Regions from separate parts of the Virgibacillus xinjiangensis genome, predicted to be linked through region 1. Evidence: a T-box and tRNA genes for the amino acid it is inferred to sense, from the RefSeq annotation. Region 1 holds a T-box; the other holds one or more tRNA genes.

Region 1 (14,744 bases):
ACAAGCATTAGAAACCCTCCCTCATATTGCGATATTGATGCCTCTGCAGAAAACGCAGCTTATCGAATCTCTTCACAGATTCTTCGGGAACATTTTCTCCAATTCTCACCATCAGGCAATTGGCCGGGTGGGAGATGATTTCAGGATCATCCGTAGGTGCTGGGGTCAATCCTCCTGCAGCCATCATTTTTTCCATGACTTTACGATAGTCCCAGATACTCAGCCTTGTTCCATCCAAATCCCAATGCCAGTAGTATTCCGTGGAGATGATGATGTAATTTTCCATGTATTCATCCATCATGGAAACTTTCAACAGCTGGGAAGCTACACCATCTCCACGATAACGAGGGATGACCTCGATCGCTCCCAATTCAATGAGGTCTTCCATGTTGAATTCCGACCATCTCTCCAACGGGTCGGGGTGTAAAAAGGTTACATAGCCAATGATGGTATCTGCTGTCCTGGCAATGATGATACGCCCCTCCGGGAAATCGGCAATTTTTATCAACGCCTCAAATTGTTTGTCAGCCGGACGAAATGCTGTCAATTGTTCATGAAAATGGTAGGTACTCAACTCTTCTGGTTTCACAGGACCCTCTATGGTTACCGTTTCATCTTTGGTTTCCCAGGACACGGTATACGGGGTCTTTGGATGTTCCATCCCTTCACCACCTGTATAGTTAATGCGCTTACATTCATTATACAGCAAACGATAGCCAATTTTTAGTAATTTATGAATAAAATTCTACGTGAATAAAAATCACTGTCGACTCTTTATGACTGAAGGCTTGTGCAATAGCCAGCCATTCAGAAAGTCTGACATAAAAAAACCCGCCACTGACTGGCGGGTTTTACAGAAGTCATTCATTCTTCGACATCATTACTCTCATTATTATTCCCTTCACTAGAAACATTCTCAACAGATGTCTGCTCCACCGATGAGTTGTTATCTTCTTCATTTGCATCTTGGGAAGATGCTGTGGCTGGAATATTCCCGACAATAGCCTCATTGGATGGGTCGGATTGCCTGCCATAGAAATCAACTGCCCGTACTTGGTATACACCATCTCCAGGGGCTGAATAAGAGGTCGAGGTGGTGTTGCCGACCTGACTGAAGCTGCCTCCTTGGTTTGCTGCACGGTAGACTCGGTATCCTGCCACATCTGGGCTGTTCGAACGGTTCCATACCAGCCTTTCGTCGGAGTTTCCTAAAGCACTTGGAGCAGATGGTGCCTGCCCATTATCTTCTATCGTGGTCCCGCTTGAACGAGGAGCCCCGATTCGTTCCCAACGGTCTCGGTTCGTTCGCGGATACAGCTGGGTGACACTGTTTAACTGGTCATATCCATTTCTTTTAAGAAACTCCGGATTGAATGCCAGCCCGTTTCCATCAACGAACTCTCCAGGGGTATCGGAGCCGGCTTCCACAGATCGGCCATTAACTTCCACATAACTGCCGCTTACCAAACTGTCATCTGTTTCAGTTGGTACATATTTTTGGTTGAACAGGTCTGTTTTCACGAGTCCAGCAGCTTCACATAGTGAAGATGGAAGCTTCCCAGAAATGGCACAATAGCTTCGAGAGACAACTCCTTCCGGTTGTTCGAACGATCCACTTGGTGTGACCAATTCTGGATCGACTTCAGCTGCACTATTGATAAGCTGGGCCCAGAACCTTTGTACTCGGTGGCTGTGGCCTTGCGGATCCCATGACCTGTATAATGATTTCGGTATTTCATATCCCATCCAAGTACCGACGGTTATATTCGGATTGACTCCCATGAACCAGACATTCTCCCAATCCTGGGAGGTACCTGATTTCCCAGCCCAGTCGACACTGCGATTGGCAAGCTGCGAATTCGCGTAGGTTCCAGTTCCCTGATCCATGACATCTCTCATCATATCGAGGGTCAGATAGGAAGTCTGCGGTGAGAAAACTTCTTCTGTTTCCGTTTCCTGCTCAAAAACAGTCTCACCGTCAGCCGTGGTGATTTTTTCAATCATATAGCCATCGGCGAATTTCCCTGAGTTCCCTAAGGTGGCATAGGCATTGGTGTTTTCTTCTACTGTCACTCCATTGGTGGCCCCACCGATCGAAAGGGAAGGGTAGAAGCCTTCCTTCGCTGAAATCGTACTGATTCCCATTTTCCACAAATACTCTTTCACCGGGTTCCTTTCCGGATTGCTATCCAGCATCTCTTTGTATATACGGCTGGTGGAAACATTATAAGAATTGAACAGGGCTTTCCTTGCTGGGATCAGGCCGTAGTGCGATCCACTGTAGTTCGATGGTTTCCAGTCACCTGCGACTGGCAAATCAATATCAGCCACTGGAGTGCCTGGCTGGACGATACCTTCTTCAAGTGCCGGCGCGAACACCAGCAGCGGTTTCATGGTACTTCCGTTGGATCTTACAGCTCTTGTCGCAAAGTTGTAATAGCTTTCAGGGTCGTTACCCGCTACAAAGCTGATGATACGGCCAGTGGAATTTTCCATCATGACGGCGCTTGCCTGTACTTGCTGGGTAGTTTCTATTTCTTCACCATCTGACATGGTGATGTTACCTGTCCAGGAAGGTCCGAAGCTGCCGAAGTTATTAGTAACTTCTTGCATAGAGTCATAGATTTCTTTGTCGATGGTTGAATGAATCTGATATCCCCTGGTGCGAAGGTCTGTTGTGGCTCTCTCTTTGTATCTTTTCGCCAGCTGATCATCATTATCCAAGTCTTCTTCCGTATAACCATCCTCTTCAGCTAGCTTTGCAGTAAGTAAATCTTTCGCTCTTCTTTCTAGTTCGTCCGTCAATTTAGGATAGGTATCGTGAGGCAGTGGGAAATCCTCCCGGAAATCTGCCACCACATCATAATTGCTGGCTTCCTGATACTCTTGATCCGTGATGTATTCCTCCTCATGCATCCGATCGAGTACGGACTGCATCCGGTTTAATCCTCTTTCCATACCTTCTTCGCTTTTATGGCCACCAGCATTTTTAAATGGCGTATAGGCGAAAGGGCTTTGTGGCAGGCCGGCGATAAAAGCCGCTTGAGGGAGGGTCAACTCCGAGGCGTCCACATTGAAAATTCCCTTGGCAGCTGTTTGTACTCCGGCAATATTCCTGCCGGCCGCGTCCCTGCCGAACGGAACGATGTTAAGGTATGCTTCCAAGATATCTTCTTTATCAAAAAATCGTTCCAAACGGAGGGCAAGCAGTATTTCTTTCGCTTTCCTTTCGAAGGAAACCTCATTTGTAAGCACCTGATTTTTGATGACTTGCTGGGTCAGTGTACTTCCACCTGTCTGGACTTCAGCATTAGTGAATTCCTGCATGACTGCCCGGAGCAGGGCTTTTGGCACGATCCCCTCGTGCGTCTCAAAATATTCATCTTCGGTAGCAATTACCGCTTCAATCAGATGTGGCGAGATATTATCAAGAGTAGTCTCTTCGCGATGAACATCTGAACTGATGTCTCCAAAGTAGGTCGCATCTGCAAAATAGAGTTTCGACGTTTGACTATAGTCGTATAAGTGCTGTTCCATTTCTTCATAACTTCTTACCGGCTCATCTTCCACCAATGACGCAAAATAGCCGGCACCAATTCCTCCAGCAAAAAAGAGGCCGATAAAAACCAGGACGAGGAAAAAGATGACGACATTCCAGAACACGTCATAGGTAATCCGGGATGAACGCTGTATTTTCCCTGTATTCCACATTTCTCCGACTTTCCGGCTATATATGCGGTACTTTTCTTTTAAATCCATTGAAAAACCTCCCAAAATTCCCTATCAATTATAGCATAATCCGACAGACCGGAACAGATAAAAACTAAAGCTTATTATTGCTTTATGGAGCTGGATATGGTATGAATAGAGAATGATATAATCTATACGATGAAAGATTGAAGTAGTTCGCAGATCACTATTACAGAGAGCCGGCGGTAGGTGGGAGCCGGTATATATCTACGGATGAATTACGGTCTGGAGTATTTTCCGGAGGAGATGGAGGAAGAATTCGGGAACGGTGGAGACATCGTTAACAAATCCCAAGTGGCATATTGCATGCAACAAGGGTGGTACCGCGTGTTCAACTCGTCCCTTATCGTAAGGAACGGGCTTTTTTTATGCAAAAAATTCAGTTGGAGAGTGATGAACATGAATATCTTAGAAGATCTGGAAAGCCGGGGGCTGATCCATCAAACCACCGATAGAGAGGGCCTGGAGAAGCACTTAGAAGAAAACCAAGTGACATTGTATGTCGGTTTCGATCCGACAGCGGACAGCCTGCACATAGGCCATTTGCTGCCAGTGACCATGCTGAAAAGGTTCCAGAAAGCAGGGCATAAGCCGATCGCATTAGTTGGCGGCGGAACCGGCATGATTGGAGACCCAAGCGGCAGATCGACGGAACGTTCGTTGAACGAAGGGGAAGTTGTCAAACAGTACAGCGAAAAAATCAAACAGCAGATCGACAGGCTCCTTGATTTCGGAAGAGGAGAGAACCCAGTAGTAGCACGGAATAATCATGATTGGCTCGGCAGCATGACTGTCATTGATTTCCTCCGGGACGCAGGTAAACATTTCGGCATCAACTATATGCTGGCCAAGGAGTCCGTTTCTGCTAGAATTGAACAGGGGATTACTTTTACGGAATTCAGCTATATGATTTTGCAATCCCTCGACTACCTACGACTGTACGAAGAGGAAAACTGTACATTGCAGATCGGTGGCAGTGACCAGTGGGGGAACATTACCGCGGGCATGGAATTGATCAGGCGTTCACGGGAGGATGAAGAGCAAGAAGTAAAAGTCTTTGGTTTGACCGTTCCATTAATAACGAAGGCTGATGGTACGAAGTTCGGTAAAACGGCCGGAGGTGCCATTTGGCTGGATCCTGAGAAAACATCTCCTTATGAATTTTATCAGTTCTGGATCAACACAGATGATCGGGATGTCATCAAGTTCCTCCGCTATTTCACCTTCCTCTCTGATGATGAAATTGATGCGTTGGAGGAAGAGGTTAATAAGCGACCGGAGGAGAGGGCGGCACAGAAACGACTGGCCGAAGAAATGACCAGGGATGTCCATAGTGAGGAAGCTTTACAGCAAGCCCAAAAGATTTCTGCATCTCTCTTTAGTGGCGACCTGAAGCAGTTGTCTGTCAGTGATATTAAGCAAGGGTTTAAAGATGTGCCTACATATCAGACAGCCAAGGAGGAGATTGGCTTGATCGATCTCCTGGTGGAATCCTCGATTTCCTCTTCCAAGCGTCAGGCACGGGAGGATATCAAGAATGGAGCTATTTACATCAATGGAGAACGAGTTCAGGATCTCCAATATGTGCTTACAGAGGATGATAGGATAGAAGGGCAATTCACCATCATCCGCAGAGGAAAGAAAAAATACACCTTGATCCGTTATGAATAACGAGGAAAAAGCACTGACTCTCGAGTCAGTGCTTTTCTTTTGGCAAAAGAACGAAAAAAAGCAGCCGGATTTACCGACTGCTTCTCTATGATATTAACGGGAGTAGAATTCAACGATAAGAGCTTCGTTGATTTCTGCTGGAAGTTCAGAACGCTCAGGGAAACGAGCATAAGTACCTTCCATTTTATCTGCATCGAATGTTACGTATTCAGGTACGAAATTGTTTACTTCCACAGCCTCTTTGATAATATCAAGATTCTTGGATTTCTCACGAAGTCCGATTACCTGACCTGGTTGAACGCTGTAAGATGGGATGTCTACACGTCCACCGTCCACAGTCACATGACCATGGTTGACCAGCTGACGGGCTTGTCTGCGCGTACGGGCAAGGCCTAAGCGGTATACAAGGTTATCCAGGCGGGATTCAAGAAGGATCATGAAGTTTTCACCATGAATACCTTTCATTTTTCCTGCTCTGTCAAACAGTGTACGGAATTGGCGTTCGTTTAATCCATACATAAAACGAAGCTTTTGTTTTTCCTGCAGTTGCAATCCATATTCGGAAATTTTTCTGCGTTGGTTTGGTCCATGTTGACCAGGAGCGTAAGGACGTTTATCGAGTTCCTTACCAGTTCCAGTTAATGAAATGCCGAGACGACGTGACTTTTTCCATACGGATCCAGTATATCGAGCCATAAGACATTTCCTCCTTTTATATTATATTTTGCATAAAATAAACGGTGTGTCCCTTCTGTTGGCCATTTTGTTTTCATGTACCATCGCTCCAGCAGCAGAGAGTTACACGATACACCTTATATTGCATAAGGAACAAAATGGGGACAAGCAGCGGTCCACTTAAGCTACCTTTATTATTTTACACAAAGAATAGTATATAACTTTGGATGGCATAAGTCAACATCGCTCAACAATACTTTGAAAATATTTTTCCGTCACTCTTGCCGTTTCAAAATTTTCCATAGCTAATGGGGGACATAAGCAATTTTCTCTACAATAATGAAAGGTACTTGTAAAATACTCTTTTATGAAAGAGACAATCATAAGGAATGAAGGCGCAGACAGAAAAAAGATGAAGGGAATCAGAGCCCTTCATCTACTTGGTAGACCAGTTCGAAATTATTTTTGTCCAACAGTTCCGCTACGTGAACTCGGACGCCATGGCCGAATATCACTTCATCTTCTGTCATCGCTACAATCATAGCCTTCGTCTGCTGGTGAACATCAATGTAAATATCACCGACAAGCGGCTTCAGAGATTCATCGCTTTCAATCAGATAAGCGATCGATTCATCATCAGCCATCTGGGATTCAGAAACAATGCTGGCATCCTGGTAGGCAATTTCCCTTGCACCTTCCGATCTGCCAGGAGTCATCACTACATATTCTTTGCGTTTGACTCCATTATCCCTGGTTGTGAGGACATTCCCCTCTTCAACATAGCCGACTTTTTCAATCTCATTCAGTGAATAATGATCCAGGAGGTCCGGGGCAGGTCTGTGAATCAGAATGTAGTCGCCTTCTTCCGGTTCTTTCTGATTTTCTATGGTATACCTTTTTCCATAGAAGATGAACGTATCATTATTCTGTGGACGGATCGACTCGATCTCACCAGGTTTCGCCTGAATCCGCTGCATGTCCTTGAGCCGATAAAGCAGCACCGGTTTTTTGTATACGGGCCTTACGGCATACACCTTATGCAGTTCATTCTGAAAGAAGACAAACTGTCCCTTTCTGACTTGATACAATTTCATGTAAAAACCTCCTATTAATCAGGGTTTCTTACGATTCCATTAAGACAAATTTTTAATATATTTACCCGGAATAGTACGGTTTTAAAACATATGTTGTGGGAGTCAGTTGAGGAGGATCAGTTTTGAAACCTTCCGGCAACGAGTGTTTTAGCTGAGATGAGCCTCCAAGATGGCAGTGAATTCTTCCAAGTATTGTTGATCCGTTTCGTCAAAGCGATCTGTTATTGGACTGTCGATATCCAGCACTCCATAGATGAAGCCGTCTACCATAATCGGTACCACAATTTCCGAGCGGCTTGCACTGTCACAGGCAATATGCCCTGGGAACTGATGAACATCAGCTACACGTTGGGTGCTGCGTTCTTTGACAGCTGTTCCGCACACCCCTTTCCCATAGGGGATTTTCACACAGGCAGGCAATCCTTGAAATGGGCCAAGTATCAGTTCATCTTCCTTCCATAGATAGAATCCGACCCAGTTCACTTCCTTCAAGAATTGATTCAACAGTGCAGAGGCATTGGACAGGATGGCAATGGAATCAGTTTCGTCCTCGATGAGGGCCTTCAATTGCTTGTTCAGTAACTCGTAATCTTTCACCCTGTCTCCAGAGTAGGCAGTTGCTTGAAACATATACATCTTCCTTTCATAATGAACATTTGACTTACCAATAGTCGACATTGAATATGTATTTTGTCGAGATAAAAATGCAGGATATTCTGTCTCCCTGTCGTAAATGACATGTAAGGAGTTGAATCAGATGAAAAAGAACCCTTCTAAGCAAAAAGTGATTAAAGCAGCCTCATCCTTGTTCTATCAAAAGGGTTTCAGCGGGACCTCTGTGAGAGATATTGCTGATAAAGCTTCCGTGAATGTCTCACTGATCAGTTACTACTTTAAAAGCAAGCAAGGACTGCTGGAGTATGCTGTTACTCAATATTATGAAGCATATCTGAAAAGAATGGAAGAGGTTTGGGACCAAATGGAAGAAGCTTCTAATTTGGAGCGGCTGAAACAATTGGTGTTCAGCATCATACAGTATAAACAGGAACATCATCAATTCTCCTGTTTCATCCATAGGGAGCTTTCTTTAGACTCCGTTTTCGTGCGTGAAATGGCAGTGACATACCTGGCAAAAGAAAATCACTTGATCAGCAATGCCTTCTATCAAGCTTTGAAAAGTTACAGGGGGAACGTACCGGAAGCTGATTTCTTGCTGCTCCAGTTAAAAGGTATGCTAATCACCCCTTATGTCATGCAGAACGAATGGAAGGATAAAGTGGTTGGTGAATATTCCCATCAAGCATTTGTCAGGAAGTATGTCAAAACCGTCCATCAATGGTTGGACTTTCTTGTGGCTGGGAAGGAAGGCCATACAGAGGGGAAAACGCATGGCAGGACTTCCAACAGCAGAATATCTCCCATGAAGGAGAATCCTTAATAAATTTGTATATTTTTAGCCAAAATTGCTAGTGACATGGTATTATAGGTAATAGAAAAATTACGTCGGAATCTTAATGGCAAATTGTTCTTCAGGAGGCTTCTGTAATCGCTGCCTCTTATGGGAATTAGGTTAGGGGGCTTACATACATATGGCATACGTTATTGGAATCATATTGGCAATCATCTTATTAATCATAGTCGGCCTGATTATACGTAAGCGGGTTTATGATGAAGTAGATAAGTATGAGGCATGGAAAATGGATATCATGGATCGGAACATTGCAGCCCATTTATCCCGTATTAAGAGCCTCAACCTATCAGGTGAAACACAGGAGAAGTTTGAAGATTGGAAAGAGCGCTGGGATACCATCGCATCTAAGGAGCTGCCGGATATTGAAGAGCATCTATTCGATGCAGAAGAAGCGGCTGACCGCTACCTATTTGCCAAGTCCAAACGGATTTTGGGGGATGTGGAAGAAATTCTTCAATCGATTGAAAAAAGAATTGAAATCATTTTGGCAGAGGTAGACCAGTTGGTGAACTCTGAAAAGTCCAGCCGAACGGGGGTTGAGAAAATTCAGCCGCAGGTGAAAGCCCTCAGGAAACAGGTATCACAGAACCGCTACCAGTATGGGAAAGCAGAGCTGCATTTTGACAGGGAAATCGACAAACTGGAAGATATGCTGGAAGAATATGAGGTGCTTATTGATGGAGGGAATTATCTGGAGGCAAAGGCATTCGTCGATCAGCTGGAGGAAAGAGTAGAGGAATTGCAGCAGCAAATCGAGAGTTTCCCTCCTCTGTATAAGAAATCGAAGCAGGAGCTTCCTGCTCAGCTGGATAACCTCATGGAAGGCTTGAATGAAATGAAAGAGGCCGGCTACCATGTGTCCCATTTTGGGTTTAAAACTGAAATTCTTACATATCAGGAGAAACTGGCAAATAATGTCAGCAAGTTGGAAAATGCGGAAATGGAAGGTGCAAGCGAAACCGTGGCAGAGGTGGAAGCAGCTATAACAGAAATGTATGATCAGCTGGAAAAAGAAGCTGTGGCAAAGAATTACCTAGAAAAGGAAATGCCAGAATATGAAAATACGTTAAATGAGTTGACCATCACGTTTTCCGAAACAAAAGAAGACCTTCAGGAGCTAAGGGAAGCTTATCAGTTGGAAGACGGTGATATGGAAAAATATCTCAGCATCGAGTCGACGATTTCTTCCTTAAGAGATCAGCTTGTCGACATGGCTGAGGATTTGGAGAATGAAGATGCAGCCCACTCGGAAGTGCGCCAGAAGGTGGAAGAAGGTTTCCGCGAGGTGGAAGAGCTTCAGGAAAAACACGAGGAATTCAAGAAGAGAATCCAAAATCTCCGGAAGGACGAATTGGAAGCTAAAGAAAAACTCATGGAAATACGTACACAGCTTCAGGGTGTTGGCAGGAAGCTGAAGAAAAGCAATATTCCGGGAGTGCCGACCTTCATATGGAACCTTCTAGATGAAGCATCCAGCAAAAACGAACGGGTACTAGAGGCATTGGAGAGACAACCGCTTGATATGGTCAAGGTACAGGAAGCTCTGAACGATTCAAAAGAAGCTGTGGATAAGGCTATGGAGCAGACGGAAATGATGCTGGAACAGGCCTATCTGACAGAGCAGGTCATCCAGTATGCCAACCGTTACCGCAGCCAGGATGCAGTACTTGCAGGGAAATTGGCGGAGGCTGAACGGCTGTTCAGGTCCTATGAATATGAATTGGCCTTGGAACAAGCAGCCAAAGCGGTAGAAGAAATTGAACCTGGCGCATTAAAACGCATAGAAGAATTCCAGATGGTAAGCAGTGGTTCATAAAAAAGGGATAAAGGCTGTCATTAGGAAAAGGATATGAAAAGGATCCTTCCTAAGTCAGCCTTCCCTTTTGTCTTTTAGCTGCTATAATGCAAAAAAGGACCAGTAATATGACTGGCTGCAGAGAGGCAGTCTAACCAGGAAAATAAGAGGATGATCCAGCCTGCGCCGATGAAAGGCGCAGGCAAGTTTTCTGAAATAAGGAGCTTTAATGAATGATTTATCTAGATAACAGTGCAACGACAAAACCGCATCCATCCGTAGTGAAAAGTTTTAAAGAAGTCACCAATAAATACTATGCGAACCCTTCTTCCATCCATCAATTTGGCGGAGAGACAGAGAAGCTTTTGCAACGGGCAAAACAGCAGGCAGCAAATTTGCTTGGCGTTTCGGAGCAGGAGGTCATTTTCACTTCGGGAGGGACAGAAGGGAATAATACAGCAATAAAGGGTATTGCTTTACAGCATCAGAACCGCGGTAGGCATATCATCACATCGGAAATCGAACATCCGTCCGTCGAAGAGGCATGCAGGGGACTGGAGCAACTCGGATTTGAGGTCACCTATTTACCTGTCAATGAAGATGGTGTAGTATCAATTACGGACGTAAAGTCGGCAATCAGGGAAGATACCATTCTGATCTCCTTGATGCATGTAAACAATGAAATTGGCTCCATCCAGCCGGTTGAAGAAGTGGCTTCTATTGCCAAACAATATCCCAAGCTGTTCTTCCATGTGGACAATGTCCAGGGGGCTGGAAAAGTCCCACTCAAGTTGGGGAACAACGGCATCGACTTATGCACTTTCTCTGGGCATAAGATACATGGTCTGAAAGGGACAGGTATTTTGTATATAAAAAAGGGGACGACGATGTTCCCACTTCTGCATGGAGGCGAGCAGGAATCCGGCCATCGGTCGGGGACAGAGAATCTCGCAGGTGCTGTGTCGATGGTCAAAGCGTTGCGGCTGATTAAGGAACGGGAAAGAACGGAAGCCGACAAGCTCCGGCAACTGTTGGGCTATCTACGTGATCGGCTGGAGACGATGGACGGGATAAAAGTCAATACACCGAGAAACTCCGCTCCACATATCATGAACTTTTCTGTTTTGGGTACAAAGCCGGAAGTATTGATCCACATGCTGGGTGAAGAAGAAATCTACATTTCGACGAAGTCGGCCTGTTCTTCCAAACAGAAAGATGAAAGCAAAATCCTTGCCGCATGTGGCTGGGGAACTGACCGTAATGTCTCTGCCTTGAGGGTCAGCCTGTCTTATGATAATACCAAGGAAGAGATTGACACATTTTTATCCGCTCTTCAACGGTCCATCAAACAATTCAAAGAAGTTATGGAGTAGATGTATATGCAATATGATCATATTTTAATCAGATATGGAGAAATGGCTTTAAAGGGAAAAAACAGGAAGCAGTTCATACTTAAACTGCAGGAAAACATCCAACATAAACTGAAGGAATTTCCTGATGCAAAAGTGAAACGGACGCAGGGGCGGATGTTCGTCCTGTTGAATGGGCATGAAGCAGGCCCGATCATTGATAAATTGAGGAATATCTTCGGAATTCACAGTCTGAGTCCAGCAATCAAAGTGGAAAACGAAGTGGAAGCAGTGAAGGCAGGGGCACTGTATGCGCTGCAAAGCGGGGATCATATCCAAACGTTCAAAATAAGCGTCAAACGAATTGATAAAGACTTTCCAATCGCTTCGCAGGAAATGAACCAGGTCCTGGGAGGTCATTTGCTATCCAATACAGAAGGGTACAAGGTGGATGTCCACCACCCTGATATGGAAATAAAAGTGGAAATCAGGTTGGAAGCTACTTATATTACTTCCCGTGTCATTCCTGGTCTGGGCGGATTGCCAGTTGGAACGGCAGGAAAGTCGCTGCTCTTGTTATCAGGCGGTATTGATAGTCCTGTTGCAGGGTATCTATCCATGAAACGCGGTGTGCAGATTGAAGCTATTCATTTTCATTCACCTCCTTTCACTAGTGAAAGGGCAAAACAGAAGGTGCTCGACCTGGCAGAGCAGCTGACGAACTATGGGAGAACGGTAAAGGTGCATATTGTTCCGTTCACTAAACTTCAGCAGGAAATTTTTCGGGAGATGCCAGAGAATTATGCAATGACGATCATGCGGCGTATGATGATGCGGATCAGTGAAAGGGTGTGCGAACAGGAGTCCATTCTCTCCATGACTACCGGGGAGAATTTAGGACAGGTTGCAAGCCAAACGATGGAAAGCATGCACACGATCAATGAAGTGACCAACTATCCGATTCTTCGCCCCCTTGTTGCTATGGATAAACATGAGATCATTGACATATCACGGAATATAGGGACATACGAAACCTCTATCCTTCCCTATGAAGACTGCTGCACGATTTTTGTGCCGAAATCTCCCAAAACCAAGCCTACAAGGGAGAAAGTTAATCAATTTGAGGCACAGAAGGACTTCAGTCAGCTGATTGATGAGGCGGTAGAGGGGATTGAGACCATCCGCTTAGATGATAAGAAGAAACGCTCGGATGAACTTGATGAACTATTCTAATAAGAAATCAATGGTTTTTCAGCCAACAAATACCAGTCTTCTCTGTGTATGATTTGCTCTCTTGGTACACATCATAAGCGTACCAAGGAGGTGAACTGACATGGCAAATAACAATAATTCAAATCAATTGCTAGTGCCTGGTGTTCAACAAGCTTTAGACCAAATGAAAATGGAAATTGCTCAGGAATTTGGTGTACAACTTGGTGCAGATACTACTTCCCGTGCCAATGGGTCTGTTGGTGGGGAAATCACAAAACGTCTAGTTTCAATGGCTGAACAACAATTTGGCGGCCAACAAGGCCAACAATAAGTAAAATTCAATAAAATACTATGGTTATTGGGCTATCCTCTTAGAGGATAGCCCTCGAGTTTTGTATTTTGTCGTAAAAATAGGTAAAGTAAAAGATAGATGGATATTTGGAAGGGGAATGAAAACATGGGGATTTTATGGTTTGGAGGACAAATTTATACCATGGAAAAGGAAGGCTCTATGGTAGAAGCTGTTTTCACGGTAGATGATACGATCAAGGCTGCTGGTACATATGAGAAATTATACCATACGTTTTATGATGATATTGATAAAGAGGTAAACTTGCAAGGAAGGACGATGATACCCGGCCTTGTCGATAGTCATCTGCATATTGTCATGCATGGGGAGAAGCTCCTCAGGCTTGACCTGTCACAAATGACCTCAGCAGAAGAGGTAAAAGAAGCGTTGCAGAATCGCATACCATATTTATCTGATGGAGAATGGCTCATTGGAGAGGGATGGAACGAAAATCAATGGGATACGCCTTCCATCATTAACAGAGAAGAGCTCGACAGCATTGCACCAGATAATCCTATGATGCTCACCCGGATCTGCAGGCATGCTCTGATCGCCAATACAAAAGCATTGGAAATTGCTTCCATCGATAAAAATACAGCTGACCCTCAAGGGGGAAGGATTGTCCGGGATGAAAATGGGGAAGTGACCGGATACCTTCTGGATAATGCACAGGATCTGGTGAAGACTTCGCTCCCTGATGTCTCCCAAAGTTACTTGGAGCAAGTGATCAAGATAGCGGTTGATGATCTGCATTCCAAAGGATTGGTAGGCGGCCATACCGAAGATTTGAATTACTATGGATACAGAAAGACGCTCGATGCTTACCATAGTGCTCTCCATAAAGATCGTAAGTTCAAGGCACATCTGCTTGTCCATCATGAGGTGGTAGATGAGTTGATCCAAGACCGTCTCCGTTATTTGGATGGTACCCGCTATGTAGAAATGGGGGCGGTGAAGATATTTTCCGACGGTGCTCTTGGAGGCAGGACAGCTTGGCTCTCCGAAGATTATTCCGATGATCCGGGTAACAAAGGATTTGCCATTCATGAGACCCAGGAATTGGAACAAATCATAAAGAAGGCAAGGAAACATCAGCTTCCGGTTGCTGTCCATGCTATCGGCGATAAGGCTGTCGAAGAAATTGCTGGATTAATAAAGAAGTATCCGCTTGAAAACGGAGCGAGGGATCGTATCATTCATGGGGTCATGTTGAATGAATCCACCTTGGACTTGCTCAAAGAACTCCCAGCAGTGGTGGATATTCAACCTTCTTTTATGACCTCCGATTTTCCATGGGTCATCGACCGGCTAGGAGAGAAGCGGCTGGAACTTTCCTATGCCTGGAAGACCATGATCGAAAACAACATTTTTTGTGCAG
Region 2 (14,744 bases), on a different contig from region 1:
CGATCGAGGACTTAACTACATTCTTTTACGATGTCACGGTATTGCCTCTTATTTAGTTTTCGAGGTATAAATACAAAGCGCAAGCTTTATATATAACCTTATATAATAAGTGGTCTGGCGGCGATGGCGGAGAGGTCACACCTGTTCCCATGCCGAACACAGAAGTTAAGCTCTCCAGCGCCGATGGTAGTTGGGACTTTGTCCCTGCGAGAGTAGGACGCTGCCAGGCTTCTTTTATCATCTTCCTATATATTATTGTATAGGATTTTGTCAAACAACATATAATGTAAACAGCAATAAATACTTCATTATTATTCCACAGTAGCTCAGTGGTAGAGCTATCGGCTGTTAACCGATCGGTCGCAGGTTCGAATCCTGCCTGTGGAGCCATTCTTATGCTTCCATAGCTCAGTAGGTAGAGCACTTCCATGGTAAGGAAGGGGTCAGCGGTTCGAGTCCGCTTGGAAGCTCTATATAAAAAAAGCCTGTATATTATACAGGCTTTTTTTTATCTGTTCAGAACTGATTACGAAATAATAAAACTAAGATGGTGTGATTTCTACTATTGATGCATATGCAACTTTATATAGGATGATTATATCTATCTCCAGTTTGCGATTTAAAAATTAAAAAAGAGATAGGGACAGGCTAGGCAGCATAAGATTATACAGAGGGTGGTATACTGCAAACTCGCCATAAAGAAGGAGGTGGGGGATGGCAGACAAAAAGCGTTGGTTTAGGAGAACAGGGGAGGGCCAGGAAAAGAAACGTGAAATAATGGGGCTTATTATTCTTGTTTTTCTTTTACTGATTGCGGGTCTCATAATCGGCAGGCTGACTGCTCCTGAAGAGCAAGAAGAAGACACGTCGATGTGGTCCACCGTACAGACAAAAGAGGCCGAGGAACGGCCTTTTTTTTATCACTATTTAAGGATATAGTTATCTTCCTAATCAATCCCACTCATATTTACCGGTTTCTTATATTTATGTGGTGAGAAATCATATTGTACCCACCTATAAAGACTGGCTGCCTTTCTAAGGCAGCCAGTCTCAACATGATGACTTCAGGTGAATATGGTCCATGCTGGCAGAGGAACTCTGGATAGCTATCTAGATTTTATCCCTTGTTTGTTTCATCCACCAATAATGTTAAACCCAGAATCAACATGTAATATTTCTCCTGTAACGCCTCTTGAGAGGTCGCTCATAAAGAAGAGGGTAGCATCTCCTACTTGATCCTGATCTACATTGCGCCGAAGGGGAGCTACTTCTTCAATTTTCCCTGCTTTTTCATTGAAACCGGAGACCCCCTTTGCAGAGAGGGTGCGAATTGGGCCAGCAGAAACAGCATTCACCCGTATTCCAAGTTTCCCGACATCCTCTGCAAGATACCGCATGCTGGCCTCAAGAGAAGCCTTTGCCACACCCATCACATTATAGTTTTTGATTACTCGTTCAGAACCAAGATAGGTCTGGGTAACAATACTTCCTCCTTCAGCCATTATGTCTTTGGCTGCTTTGGTGACTGCTACGAGAGAATAGGCGCTGATTTCCTGAGCGAGAAGAAAGCCTTCCCGAGAAGTTTCAGCATAATCTCCTTGTAATTCCTCTCTATTAGCAAAGGCTACAGAATGGATAACGCCATGGATGATGCCGACCTTATTTTTAATTTCTTCAAAGGCTTCCTGAATGCTTTGATCGCTGGCCACATCACAAGTAACAATCAATTCCGCACTAATATCATTTTTTTCCAGGAGTTTAACCAGTTTATTATAGGAACGTTCCTGTCTATTTGTGAAAATAAGATTTGCTCCAGCATTATGTAGTGACTTTGTTATCCCCCAGGCTATGCTTCGTTCATTAGCTACACCCATCACCACTATATTTTTCCCTTGCAATAAATCTGACATGCTTGCACCTCCAAATTATTCTTCTGTACATTATACCTAATAATCGAGGGGAAGGAAATCCATACTCTTTCTCATCCCTGCCTTTAACTCCTGGTGGGAGTGAACAAAAAAAAGATAAAAAAATTTCATTAACCCCTTTACAAATGTTTCGTATCGGGTTATACTAAGTTTCGTCAGTTTGCGACAGACATTATAAAAACTGGCCCGTTGGTCAAGTGGTTAAGACACCGCCCTTTCACGGCGGTAACACGGGTTCGAATCCCGTACGGGTCACCATTGGAGGATTAGCTCAGCTGGGAGAGCACCTGCCTTACAAGCAGGGGGTCGCAGGTTCGAGCCCTGCATCCTCCACCATTGCCGGCCTAGCTCAATTGGTAGAGCAACTGACTTGTAATCAGTAGGTTGGGGGTTCAAGTCCTCTGGCCGGCACCATTTTTCTTTTTTTATGTTTAAAAACAGTTGAATTGGTCACAATACTTACGGAGGGGTAGCGAAGTGGCTAAACGCGGCGGACTGTAAATCCGCTCCCTCAGGGTTCGGGAGTTCGAATCTCTCCCCCTCCACCATTTATAGTGTTGGGCTATAGCCAAGCGGTAAGGCATCGGGTTTTGATCCCGTGTACCCCAGGTTCGAATCCTGGTAGCCCAGCCACTTTTTTTATTTTCAGAGCATTTTCCTAAAAATTTACTATAGGAGCCATTAGCTCAGCTGGCAGAGCATCTGACTTTTAATCAGAGGGTCGGAGGTTCGAATCCTCCATGGCTCATTTCTTTATCGATTAATATATGAGGTTAAATAATAAACAAGGCTTGTAACAATAGCCTTGTTTATTTGCATTTTAAGGGGATGTTCTCATTATGGGCCGAGTAATTGATGCCTATGGTCTGTCGCTCCCTTTTCTGGCTCATAGTCTGAACTCCTATGTGTATTTCGTTGAAACAGATAGATGGTTACGTGTTATAATATGCTTATATGAGCACTTTTGAGCAAATTTAATTCACTTCACGTATATAATACCTATGGATAAAAAGGATGGTTGAGGATGAAATCTTCTAGGATTCCCGGTTTTTATAACAAGCCAATGGAGGAGCGCAGAGAACTATTGGCAGAATTGGCTGCATTGAATGAAACTGAGACAGCCGTATTATCTTCCGGTGAACCATTACCGGCAGCTACAGCCGATAAGATGATTGAGAATGTCATTGGAACTTTTCCCCTGCCGCTGGGTTTAGGATTGAATTTCCTTATAAACGGGAAAGAATATGTAGTACCGATGGCGGTCGAGGAGCCATCGGTAGTCGCCTCGGCCAGTCACATAGCAAAAATAGTCCGGAGTGCTGGCGGGTTTACTGCAGAAACGACGGAGAGGGTAATGATAGGGCAGATCCAAGTAGTAGGCGCTCCTGATAATCAGGCAGCGAAAGAGGAGTTGCTCTCAAAGAAAGAAATGTTGCTTCAAAGTGCTAATGACGCCTATCCGAGTATAGTGAAAAGAGGGGGCGGCGCAGAGGATCTGGAAGTAAGGGTTTTGAATGAAGAGTCCGATTCAATGTATGGGCAGATGCTCGTACTCCATATATACATCAATACCTGTGATGCGATGGGAGCCAATATTATCAATACGATGGTGGAATCTCTGGCGCCCATTGTGGAGGAAGTGACAAAGGGTAAGGTCTATTTGCGGATTTTGTCCAATTATGCGGACAAATGTATAGCTAAGGCCCGTTGTGTAATTCCACCTCATTTACTAAAAACCGGTGAATCCTCAGGAGAAGATGTTAGGGACGGAGTGGTGAGCGCCTTCCAATTTGCAGATTCGGATCCCTATCGTGCTGTCACGCACAACAAAGGAATCATGAATGGGATAGATCCGGTTGTCATTGCCACGGGCAATGATTGGCGCGCTGTAGAAGCTGGAGCACATGCTTATGCAGCACGCAATGGCTATTATGGTTCGATGACAAAGTGGTCGACTGATAGGAATGGTAACCTTGTCGGTGAACTCGAGCTACCCATGGCGGTGGGCTCTGTCGGTGGATCAATTGGCGTTCATCCCATGTCAAAAACAGCATTGAAGATCCTTGATATCGGGTCTGCCCGAGAACTTGCTGAAGTGATCGTAACGGTGGGTCTTGCCCAGAATCTCGGAGCTTTGAAGGCATTGGTTACAGAAGGAATCCAAAAGGGCCATATGGCATTACATTCTCGCTCTGTTGCTATAGCGGCAGGGGCTACTGGGGAGATGATAGACGTGATTGCAGAACAGTTGATCCAAGAAAATGAAATCCGTGTCGGAAAAGCTAAAGAATTGGTGGAAAAGGCTAAAAAATGAATATACAAAAAGTGACAGCTTCAGAACAAACAGCAGTAGGGATAGCACACAGCAAGTTGATACTGATTGGCGAGCATGCGGTTGTGCACGGACAACCAGCCATCGCCATTCCATTTCCGCTGGTCGGAGTGGAATCGGTTGTCGAATATGTGCCCGGGACTGTCAAACTGGATAGCTCCTTCTACCATGGGCCCATTGATTCGGTTCCTGATAACCTGGATGGGATAGCCAATTGTGTCCGAGGAACACTTGACCACTTAAGTATTCCCTGCAAGGATCTGTTGATCAGAATAAACTCTTCTATCCCTCATGGGAAAGGACTGGGTTCCAGTGCATCTGTTGCCGTGTCCATCGTCCGTTCCCTTTTTGCCTATGCTGAAGAAGAATATACCAGTGAAGAGCTTCTGCGGTTAGCAGATATTGCGGAGACTTATGCTCATGGTTCTCCTAGCGGGATTGATACCATCACCATAACATCTGAAAAGCCTATCTGGTATGAGAAGGAGAAACCCATCGATTTCATCGAGCTGCAGGAAGATTTTCACTTCGTGGTGGCTGATTCCGGAAGAATCGGAGATACTCGTCTTGCCGTAGAAGCGGTAGCTGACTTAGTAAAAACTGCTCCTAAGCGATTCCAGAGAAAATTGGATCGTATTGGTGAACTTACTCATCAAGCTAAATATGCACTTGAAAAGGCTGGAAAGCATTTTCTGGGCCACATGCTTAATGAAGCACAGAAAGAATTAGAAGCACTGGGAGTAAGTGATGCAGGTCTGAATAAACTTATCTATTTTGCACGGCAGGAAGGTGCTTTGGGTGCTAAACTGACAGGCGGTGGCAATGGTGGATGCATCATTGCCCTTGCAAAAAATGAAGTTCACTCCCGACAGTTGGCCGAAAGGCTCCGAAAGGTCGGGGCCCATGCTGTGTGGCCGTTTGTCCTGAAGAATGACCAATAGGAACAGTAAAGAAAGGTGCAGAGAATAAAATGAAGGCTACTGCAAGAGCGCACACAAATATTGCTTTAATCAAATATTGGGGGAAGCGGAATGAGCAGCTGATCCTGCCAACCAACAGTAGTCTTTCCCTCACATTGAATGGATTTCATACCACTACAACGGTGGAATTCCAGGAAGATTTGACAGAGGACAACTTCTTCTTAAATGACGAATCGGTCAAAGGTGAGCAATACGACCGGGTGGCCAAGTTTCTAGACCTGATTCGCCTTAGAACTGGGAAAGAGGGGTTGTATGCATCTGTTCGGTCGACAAATGAGGTACCTACCGCGGCAGGATTTGCTTCCTCAGCCTCTGGTTTTGCGGCACTTGCAGCTGCAGGAACCAAGGCTGCTGGGTTAGAGATGAGCAGTCAGGATCTATCCAGGATTACTCGGCAAGGCTCCGGGTCAGCTTGCCGCTCCATTTATGGAGGCTTTGCTGAATGGAGAATGGGCGACAGGCCAGATGGCGCAGATTCGCATGCTATTCCAGTGGCATCTGCAGAACATTGGGACATCCGTGTTGCGGCTGTTGTTTTGAATGATACCATGAAAAAAGTATCCAGCCGTGCAGGGATGAAACGTACCGTTGAAACGTCCCCATTTTTCCGTGGGTGGATTGAAAGTGTCCCGAACGACTTGAAGGAGATAAAAGCGGGGATTGCTATGAAAGACTTCGAAAAGGTTGGCCAGATTGCGGAAGCTAACTGTCTGAAAATGCATGCAACCACTCTGGGGGCAAACCCTCCTTTCACCTACTGGCTGGATACGACAATGACTGTGATGCAGAAGGTCCGGGAAATGAGGAAGTCAGGGCTTCCCGTCTACTTCACCATCGATGCAGGCCCAAATGTCAAAGTACTTTATCTTCCGGAATATGAAGAGAAGGTTAAGCAGATTCTCAGTGATATTGAAGGGGTAACGGACGTGCGATTAAGCAAGGTCGGCCAAGGGGTTACCTATTTATAGGAGTTGAACATATTGTCCCAAACATCCATGACTTTAAAAGTTCCCGGCAAGCTGATGGTTGCCGGTGAGTTTGCGGTCCTGGAACCGCATCATCGTCTTATTGTGATGGCGGTAGACCGCTTTGTATACGCTACTGTCGAGTCCAGTGATAAATACCGTCTCTCTTTGGAAGACTTCCAGCTCTATGACCTCCCATGGAAGATAGAGGAGGGGCGGGTACATATTGAATCGAGTGACCCGCGGATAAAGTTTGCGGAGGATGCCATGAGTACCGCTGTTGCTTATCTCCTTGAGCAATCGGCCAACCTTGCTCCTTTTCAGTTGTCGATAAAAAGTGAACTAGACGACGCCTCGGGGGTGAAATACGGTCTAGGTTCCAGTGCTGCTGTGGTGGTCGCGGTAATTTCCTCGGTGCTGCATCATGTGATGGAAGATGAACCTCAAAAAGAACTCATTTTCAAACTTGCAGCCATGTCCCATATAAAAACACAGGGGAATGGATCAGGAGCAGATGTCGCTGCATCTTCTTATGGTGGATTTCTACAATATACGTCTTTCCAGGCGGAATGGCTGAGCGATGCACTTAAATCGACCTCAACGGTGACAGACGTATTGGAAAAGGATTGGATCTATCATTCCATCCAACCTGTCTATCTACCGGATGATGTATATGTATGTATAGGCTGGACAGGAAAGCCGGCCTCGACTAAGAAATTGGTGGACGAAATTTTACAGCTGAAAGCCGACTTACCTGGGGCTTACGGTAAATTCTTAAGGGATAGCAGGATGGCTGTCAACGAACTTTTAAAAGGAATCAATCATCAAGATACTTCCAGGATTTTAACAGGTGTCAAATGGAATAGGACAGCACTTGCACAGGTGGGAAATAAGGCAGGTGTCGAGGTGGAAACAAAGCTTTTGAGCCGGTTATGTGATTTAGCTGAAGCGTACGGAGGAGCAGGGAAGCCCTCAGGCGCAGGTGGTGGGGATTGTGGGATTGCTTTCATGCCCTCACCAGAGCAGGCAGAGAAACTGATGAACGCATGGGCTGCGGAAGGCATTAAGCCGTTAGCTCTTCATCCCTATCTCAAGGGTGCTGAAGTCTTGAATAACCCATAAAAACGAGCAGGCAGTTGCCTGCTTTTTTTCTCGAACTCGCCAACCACAACGATTTCCTGCGTTGCGGCCAATGCATAGATATACAAAAAAATGTACAGTTGAGTCATTTAACAGATTTTATCTACAATGATGGTATAAGGAGGTATGAATATGATTGATAAAATGTCTATTATCGGTGTTCCCATGGATCTGGGGCAGAGTCGCCGGGGAGTAGATATGGGGCCAAGCGCCATGCGGTATGCCGGTGCCATAGAGAAATTGCAGAGCTTGAAACAAGATATTCATGATTTAGGGGATATAGCTATAGAGCGGCCTGATTCCCTGCAAGAACAGGATGAAACCAATCTTAAAAACCTGCCGCAGGTCATCAGGGCTAATGAAGAACTTGCCAGGTGCGTGGATACAGAAATAGAAAAAGAGCGTTTTCCTCTCATTTTGGGAGGCGACCATAGCATCGCCATCGGGAGCTTGGCAGGGATTTCCAGGCATTATGAAAACCTGGGGGTTATCTGGTATGATGCTCACGGGGATTTGAATTCGAGCGAAACTTCCCCATCCGGAAACATCCATGGCATGCCTCTGGCTGTGAGTCTAGGGATCGGCCATGAGAAATTAACTAATTTACATGGCCATGGCCCAAAGATAAAACCAGAGAATATTGTCATCGTTGGGGCGCGTTCCCTTGACCCGGGAGAACGTGAGCTCATCAGGGAACAAGGCATCAAAGTATTTACTATGCATGAGATTGATCGGATGGGAATGCCAGCAGTAATGGAAGAGACCATTGACTACTTAACAGATCGTACCGATGGAGTTCATTTGAGTCTGGATTTGGATGGATTGGATCCTTCTGAAGCCCCAGGTGTAGGTACACCGGTCATTGGAGGCATGACTTATCGGGAGAGTCACCTTGCAATGGAAATGCTTGCTGAATCGGGGATGATCACGTCAGCTGAATTTGTGGAGGTTAATCCTATACTGGACGAAAAGAATAAAACGGGGGAAATGGCTGTTGGCTTGATGGGCTCCTTGTTTGGCGAGAAGCTGAAGTAAATCAGAAGTATATATAAAAAGACATTAAATTTTCCCTCATGAAAATTTAATGTCTTTTTTTGTATAATTTATGTAGGCTCATGGAAGTTAACTTTATAATATTATGCATAATTTTGATACTCATTAATTAATTTGTCCAGTTTCATACTGGACGACATAACCACTTCGGAAGTCAAGTCGTGTGTATCACTGAGAGAAATCATTTCTTGACGGCATTCTTCAATTTTCTCCAATAAAACAGATTTACTCACAAATCTTTCCTCCTATCTAGTATACTATACTATGTAATTACCCGCGTGTTTGCAATTTTAAACATAAAAACATCATATTTATGAAACTTTTTCTTTAACATGTCCGTAATTATAATTACCGCATAAAGCGGAGGTTCGTATATGGAGCAATTTATCTTACAAAGAATAAAACAAGTGAAAAAGGGTGACCAGTCAGCATTTGAAGATGTAATCTCCTTCTATCAAGGGAGGATTTTTCAACATTGTTTCCGAATGCTCGGGAATAGACATGAGGCTGAAGATCTGGCTCAGGAAACTTTTATCCGTGCCTATGTCAACATCGATTCCTTCGATACGAAGAGAAAATTTTCCACATGGTTATACCGTATAGCTACCAATTTATCAATTGACAGAATCCGAAAGCGCAAACCGGACTATTTTCTTGATGCAGAGATTAAGGGAACGGAAGGGTTGGACATGTACTCTCAGCTTGCCGCAGGCGGCCGTACCCCTGTAGAGGAAGTGGAAAGCCTGGAATTGAAAAGCAGTATTCAACAAGCCATATCGGAACTTCCCCCGAAATATAAGGGAATCATCGTTCTTAGATATCTTGAAGAGCTTTCTCTGCATGAGATCAGTGACATCATGGATATTCCTCTTGGAACAGTGAAAACGCGTCTTTATCGAGGTAGGGAAGCAATGAGGAAGAGGCTGCGCCATGTGTAAAGGAGTGTGATTAGAATGAAATGTCACGGTGAGGCTGTAAAGCTGATGCATCAATATTTAGATGGTGACATGACCACAGAAGAAGAGACAGCACTGCGTTCCCATTTAGAAGGTTGTGAAACATGCCAGGAACATTTCCATGAACTGAAGAAGACGATCACGCTTATTAAGAGCACGGAGAGCGTCGAAGTACCCGAAGATTTCACTCGAGGAGTGATGGATAGGCTGCCGCAGGAAAAGAAGCGAGTGAGGTATCGCCGCTGGTTCAAAGCTCATCCGGTAGTAACGGCTGCAGCCATTTTCTTTTTCTTAATGACAGGGAGCCTTTTTTCTTCTTGGAATCAGGATACAGAACTTATCGTCTCTAAAGAGGAAAATCTAAATATTGAGGGGAATACAGTAATTGTGCCGGAAGGTGTTACAGTAGAAGGAGACTTGCTTGTCAAAAATGGAGATCTGTTGATTGAAGGGGCAGTGAACGGGGATATAACTTTGATTAACGGTGAAGTTGTCGGTTCAACAATCGAAGGTGATGGACTTATGGCTTCGGCGGGCGAAGTTAATGGAGAAATAGAAACAATTGACCGGACATTCGAGTGGATTTGGTATAAAATCAAAACTTTCTTTGAAGGTGTGTTTGCCTTCTAAATAATAGTGGAAAAGAAAAGGGATAAAGCATGAGCTTTATTCCTTTTTTTGGCCTTGAAAGAGTTTAGTGGTCATAGTGGATTCGAAGGTTTTCAGGAAGAAAATGTGTTATAATTAGCACGTTACATATTTATAAACAATAATCGCAGAACAGCCTCCTCCAAGGAGGAATGAGCTGGTGTATAAGAGTATTTTAAATGTAGGGGTGTGTAATCATGCTTGATGGGGGATTCCGTTTAATAGAACTGCTTAGAATAGGCGTAGATATTGCTCTCGTCTGGTATGTATTATATAAATTGATCATGCTGATCCGTGGAACGAAGGCTATTCAGCTATTGAAGGGAATAGCTGTCGTACTGGCTGTTTGGCTTATTAGTATCCTGTTTGATTTACAGACGGTGCAGTGGATAACGAATCAAGCGATTTTATGGGGATTTCTTTCGATCATCATTCTTTTCCAGCCAGAATTGAGGCGGGCGCTGGAACAGATAGGCAGGGGAAACCTCTTTTCCCGGAATGCAAGGTCGGAGGAAGAGGTGATCGAAAAAAATATTGATGCAATCATCCAATCTGCAAAGTATATGGCGAAAAGGAGAATTGGTGCGTTGATTTCCATCGAACGTGAGACAGGAGTAGGCGAGTATGCTGAAACGGGGATTCCTATTGATGGTAAGTTATCCCATCAGCTGTTGACGAACATTTTTACGCCAAATACGCCTTTACATGATGGAGCGGTAATCATTAAAGGGAATGAGATTGCTGCGGCTGCATGCTATCTGCCATTGTCGGAAAGTCCGTTCATATCTAAAGAGCTGGGGACCAGGCACCGGGCAGCGATGGGAATCAGTGAAGTAACTGATGCACTGACGATCGTGGTTTCAGAGGAGACGGGGGATATTTCTTGTACTAAAAACGGAGAGTTATTCAGAAATCTGAGTGAAGACAGGCTCCGGGAAATACTCCAGGATAATCTGTCCCTGCAGCAAACCCCTGAAAAGAAATCAAAAAAGCGTGGGGGGGATACGAATGGATAACTGGTTCAAGAGTAAGTGGTTCATACGGGTCCTTGCTTTGGCATTTGCTGTGCTTCTCTATGTGTTCGTTAATGTGGAAGTGAACACTTCTACATCCGAGTCCGCCATCCCAGGCCGGGCTACGGAGGTGAAAACGATAGAGGAAGTACCAGTGGAAATTCGGATTGACCAGGAACAGTTTGTAGTAAGCGGGGTCCCGGAATATGTAACCGTGTCGCTGGAAGGCACTCCTGCATTACTGGCACCAACCGTCCTTCAAGAAAGTTTCGATGTGTTTGTCGACCTGCAAGGATTGGAGGAAGGCGAGCATACAGTAGAAATTCAACATGAAGACCTGTCTAATCAGCTCACTGCCTATATTGAGCCCAAGACGGTCGAGGTAACTATAGAGGAAAGAGCAACAGAGGAGTTTGAGGTAGGAGCAGAGTTTCTTAATGAAGATGAGCTGCCTACCGGTTTCGAATTGGGTGATTACAATATAGAACCGCAGACGGTGACCATTACAAGTTCACAAAGTGTCATAGATGAAATAGGGGTTGTAAATGTGTATGTTAACTTGTCTGGGGTGGAAGAATCGATTAACAACAGGGAACTCCCTGTGAATGTATATGATACGCAGGGCAATGAATTGAACGTAAGAGTCGAGCCAGAGAACGTCCAATTCTCAGCTGAATTGGAAAACCCAAGTAAGAAGGTGCCTGTGAATGTTGCTACTTCAGGAGAAGCTCCAGAAGGCTATGAAATAACATCCATATCTGCTAGTGTGGAGGAAGTAGAAGTTTATGCAACTTCCGATACACTGGAAGGTATTGAAGAAATCTCTACGGAGGAAATCGACCTGACCGAACGGACAGAGTCGGAAACCATTGAAGCAGAACTTGATCTGCCGGATGGTGCGGTTGTTCCTGAACCGGAAACTGTCGAGGTGGAGATAGAAGTGGACCAAACGGAAACAATTGAGGACGTTTCCTTACAGACTGAAGGGCTGGAGGAGGGACATGACCTGCAATTTATAGATCCCGGGAGCGGCCAGATGGATCTGCTGATTTCCGGGAGCCAGCCGGAAATCAGTCAACTGGATATAACTGATTTTCTCTTGACCATTGATCTAAGCGGAATGTCCGTTGGTGAACATCTCGTTCCAGTTGTCATTGAGGGTCCCGATTCAGATGGTTATGATGTTACCGGTGAGTATGAGGAAGTCACCGTCGCAATAAATTAAGCGAAAGAAATGACTATATTAGTTGAATGACAGGTTGATTCGCAAGTAAAGGAGAGGTAACATGGGAAAATATTTTGGAACGGATGGCGTTAGAGGGGTGGCAAATAAGGAACTTACCCCTGAAATGGCATTTAAATTAGGACGCTTCGGCGGTTATATACTGACAAAGGAAACAGAAAAACCGCGGATCCTAATTGGAAGAGATACAAGGGTTTCCGGTCCAATGCTGGAAAGTGCCCTGGTAGCAGGCCTGCTTTCCATCGGAGCGGAAGTTATGCGTCTTGGCGTCATTTCCACTCCTGGCGTCGCTTATTTGACAAAAGTTACAAGCTCGCAGGCCGGAGTGATGATTTCAGCTTCCCATAACCCTGTAGAAGACAACGGGATTAAGTTTTTCGGCCCAGACGGGTTTAAATTGTCTGATGCACAAGAAAATGAAATCGAGAGTCTTATGGATGGGGAAGATGATTTGCCTCGTCCGGCAGGAGTGGATATAGGCGTCATCAATGATTACTTTGAGGGCGGCCAAAAATATCTTTCTTTTCTTAAGGATACCATTGATAATGACTTTGAAGGGATGCAGATCGCTCTTGATTGTGCCCATGGCGCCACCTCAGGCCTGGCTACACATCTGTTTGCAGACTTGGAGGCAGACGTATTTACCGTCGGTTCTTCACCGGATGGTCTGAATATAAATGATGGGGTCGGCTCCACTCACCCGGAAACACTGCAGGCTTTTGTAAATGAAAAAGGAGCAGATGTAGGCCTGGCCTTTGACGGGGACGGAGACCGCTTAATTGCTGTGGACGAGAAAGGCAACATTGTCGACGGCGATCAGATCATGTTCATCTGTGCAAAATATATGAATTCCAAAGGATTGTTAAAGGATCATACGGTTGTTTCCACTGTTATGAGCAATATCGGTTTCTATAAAGCATTGGAAGAGAATGGTATGCGCAGTGATAAAACAGCGGTAGGCGATCGTTATGTGATGGAAGAAATGCGGAAAGGCGGCTTTAACCTTGGAGGGGAACAGTCAGGCCATATTATTTTCCTTGATTATACAACGACCGGGGACGGCATGTTGTCAGCCATTCAGTTGGTGAATGTCATGAAAGAAACCGGTAAGCCGTTGTCAGAGTTGGCCGCTGAGATGAGTGTATTCCCGCAAGTGCTGAAAAATGTAAAGGTAATCGATAAACAAGAAGCATTGGCCAACACGCAAATTCAGGAAGAAATAGATGCAGTTGAAAATGAACTCGGAGACCAGGGCCGAGTACTGGTACGTCCCTCCGGTACAGAGCCCCTGGTTCGCGTAATGGTGGAAGCTCCTACCAAAGCAGATTGTGAGAAATACGTCGATCAAGTAGCAGAAGTTATCGACCGTCTTCTCGGTGTAAAAGAGTAGCTTATAAAAGGCCGTTTTCCAAGAGGAAAACGGCCTTTTATCGTGTATGCTGCTTTAACACCGTTCTTGGAGTGCAAACCCGGTGCTATTCACGGGCGGAGAAGGTTAGGGAACGGCTTATGATCCCTCTGCATAAATTAGGTGTACCCAGTCCTTTTAACAAAAGTATTGACCAAATTAATTACCATCAAGTAAAATGAAATGAGCTCTCAACAGGAGTTTAGTTAACGAGGAATTGAGGTAAACTGAGAGAGCTGGCTTTTTATTCGAAAAATGAAAGGAGTCATCAAGTCTCACTGTCTTTTTAAAAGCGCCAGGACTATTCCCTGACCGGTGAAAGGGGATAGTTGACGAGGTGGAGGCTAATCGAGTGTTCGGCGGATTCCTCCCGGTTGTGCATCTCAACCGACATGCTTTTGCCTTAAAACAATAAGGTGACTTATTGGCCAAGGGGTTGAAGCAGGATGCAAACTTTTATATCACGGGAAAGGGGCAGCTGAACGCCCCTGAAATCAAGCGTTTTGTTGTCCCTTGATGAAGGAGGAACAACAATATGTGCGGAATTGTAGGATATATTGGTCAGAATGATACAACAGATGTTTTATTGAACGGGCTGGAGAAACTAGAGTATAGAGGGTATGATTCGGCCGGGATCGCTCTATTGACTGACAAAGGGCTTGAGTTGACAAAAGTGAAGGGGCGGATTGCAGCACTGCGTGAAAGTGTGGATACTTCCATCCGTGCCAACATGGGCATAGGACATACACGCTGGGCAACACATGGAGTGCCCAGTGAAGAAAATGCCCACCCTCATCAAAGTGCCTCAGGCAGGTTTACCCTTGTCCATAATGGTGTCATCGAAAACTATTTGGACCTAAAGAAAGAATTTCTGGCTGATGTCGACTTTGTTAGTGAAACTGATACAGAAATCATTGTACAACTCATAGAAAGGCTTCATGGAAAGTATGAAGATACAGTCGAAGCCTTCCGTCAGACCATGAAACTTTTGAAGGGTTCTTATGCCATTGCCATGATCGATGCAGAAGATCCGGAGACTTTCTATGTATCCAAGAATAAGAGTCCGTTGCTCGTAGGT

What was found. A T-box is a leader RNA that pairs with one kind of tRNA and senses whether it is charged. The one in region 1 lies ahead of tyrS (tyrosine--tRNA ligase), so its partner is inferred to be a tRNA-Tyr.
Region 2: it encodes a tRNA-Tyr, which carries the amino acid that the T-box ahead of tyrS (tyrosine--tRNA ligase) is inferred to sense. The anticodon was not compared.

What each region holds. Positions count from the first base shown of each region.
Region 1 covers NZ_JBHRSA010000031.1:116,294-131,037, reverse strand. The annotation lists gene ACFOGI_RS07745 (acetoin utilization AcuB family protein) at 1-8, opposite strand, end outside; gene ACFOGI_RS07740 (GNAT family N-acetyltransferase) at 8-661, opposite strand; gene ACFOGI_RS07735 (transglycosylase domain-containing protein) at 865-3,759, opposite strand; T-box leader at 3,880-4,097, shown strand; gene tyrS (tyrosine--tRNA ligase) at 4,150-5,421, shown strand; gene rpsD (30S ribosomal protein S4) at 5,515-6,117, opposite strand; gene ACFOGI_RS07720 (hypothetical protein) at 6,519-7,190, opposite strand; gene ACFOGI_RS07715 (GAF domain-containing protein) at 7,338-7,820, opposite strand; gene refZ (forespore capture DNA-binding protein RefZ) at 7,948-8,628, shown strand; gene ezrA (septation ring formation regulator EzrA) at 8,780-10,477, shown strand; gene ACFOGI_RS07700 (cysteine desulfurase family protein) at 10,690-11,829, shown strand; gene thiI (tRNA uracil 4-sulfurtransferase ThiI) at 11,836-13,038, shown strand; gene ACFOGI_RS07690 (small, acid-soluble spore protein, alpha/beta type) at 13,139-13,348, shown strand; gene ACFOGI_RS07685 (amidohydrolase) at 13,475-14,744, shown strand, end outside.
Region 2 covers NZ_JBHRSA010000057.1:108,716-123,459, reverse strand. The annotation lists rRNA gene rrf (5S ribosomal RNA) at 114-229, shown strand; tRNA gene ACFOGI_RS16100 (tRNA-Asn) at 316-390, shown strand; tRNA gene ACFOGI_RS16095 (tRNA-Thr) at 398-470, shown strand; gene ACFOGI_RS16090 (hypothetical protein) at 715-939, shown strand; gene fabI (enoyl-ACP reductase FabI) at 1,134-1,910, opposite strand; tRNA gene ACFOGI_RS16080 (tRNA-Glu) at 2,112-2,186, shown strand; tRNA gene ACFOGI_RS16075 (tRNA-Val) at 2,189-2,264, shown strand; tRNA gene ACFOGI_RS16070 (tRNA-Thr) at 2,267-2,342, shown strand; tRNA gene ACFOGI_RS16065 (tRNA-Tyr) at 2,392-2,476, shown strand; tRNA gene ACFOGI_RS16060 (tRNA-Gln) at 2,487-2,561, shown strand; tRNA gene ACFOGI_RS16055 (tRNA-Lys) at 2,604-2,676, shown strand; gene ACFOGI_RS16050 (hydroxymethylglutaryl-CoA reductase, degradative) at 2,953-4,242, shown strand; gene mvk (mevalonate kinase) at 4,239-5,201, shown strand; gene mvaD (diphosphomevalonate decarboxylase) at 5,231-6,208, shown strand; gene ACFOGI_RS16035 (phosphomevalonate kinase) at 6,221-7,327, shown strand; gene rocF (arginase) at 7,478-8,380, shown strand; gene ACFOGI_RS16025 (Spo0E family sporulation regulatory protein-aspartic acid phosphatase) at 8,482-8,631, opposite strand; gene sigW (RNA polymerase sigma factor SigW) at 8,773-9,336, shown strand; gene ACFOGI_RS16015 (zf-HC2 domain-containing protein) at 9,352-9,984, shown strand; gene cdaA (diadenylate cyclase CdaA) at 10,200-11,018, shown strand; gene ACFOGI_RS16005 (CdaR family protein) at 11,011-12,240, shown strand; gene glmM (phosphoglucosamine mutase) at 12,302-13,648, shown strand; gene glmS (glutamine--fructose-6-phosphate transaminase (isomerizing)) at 14,202-14,744, shown strand, end outside.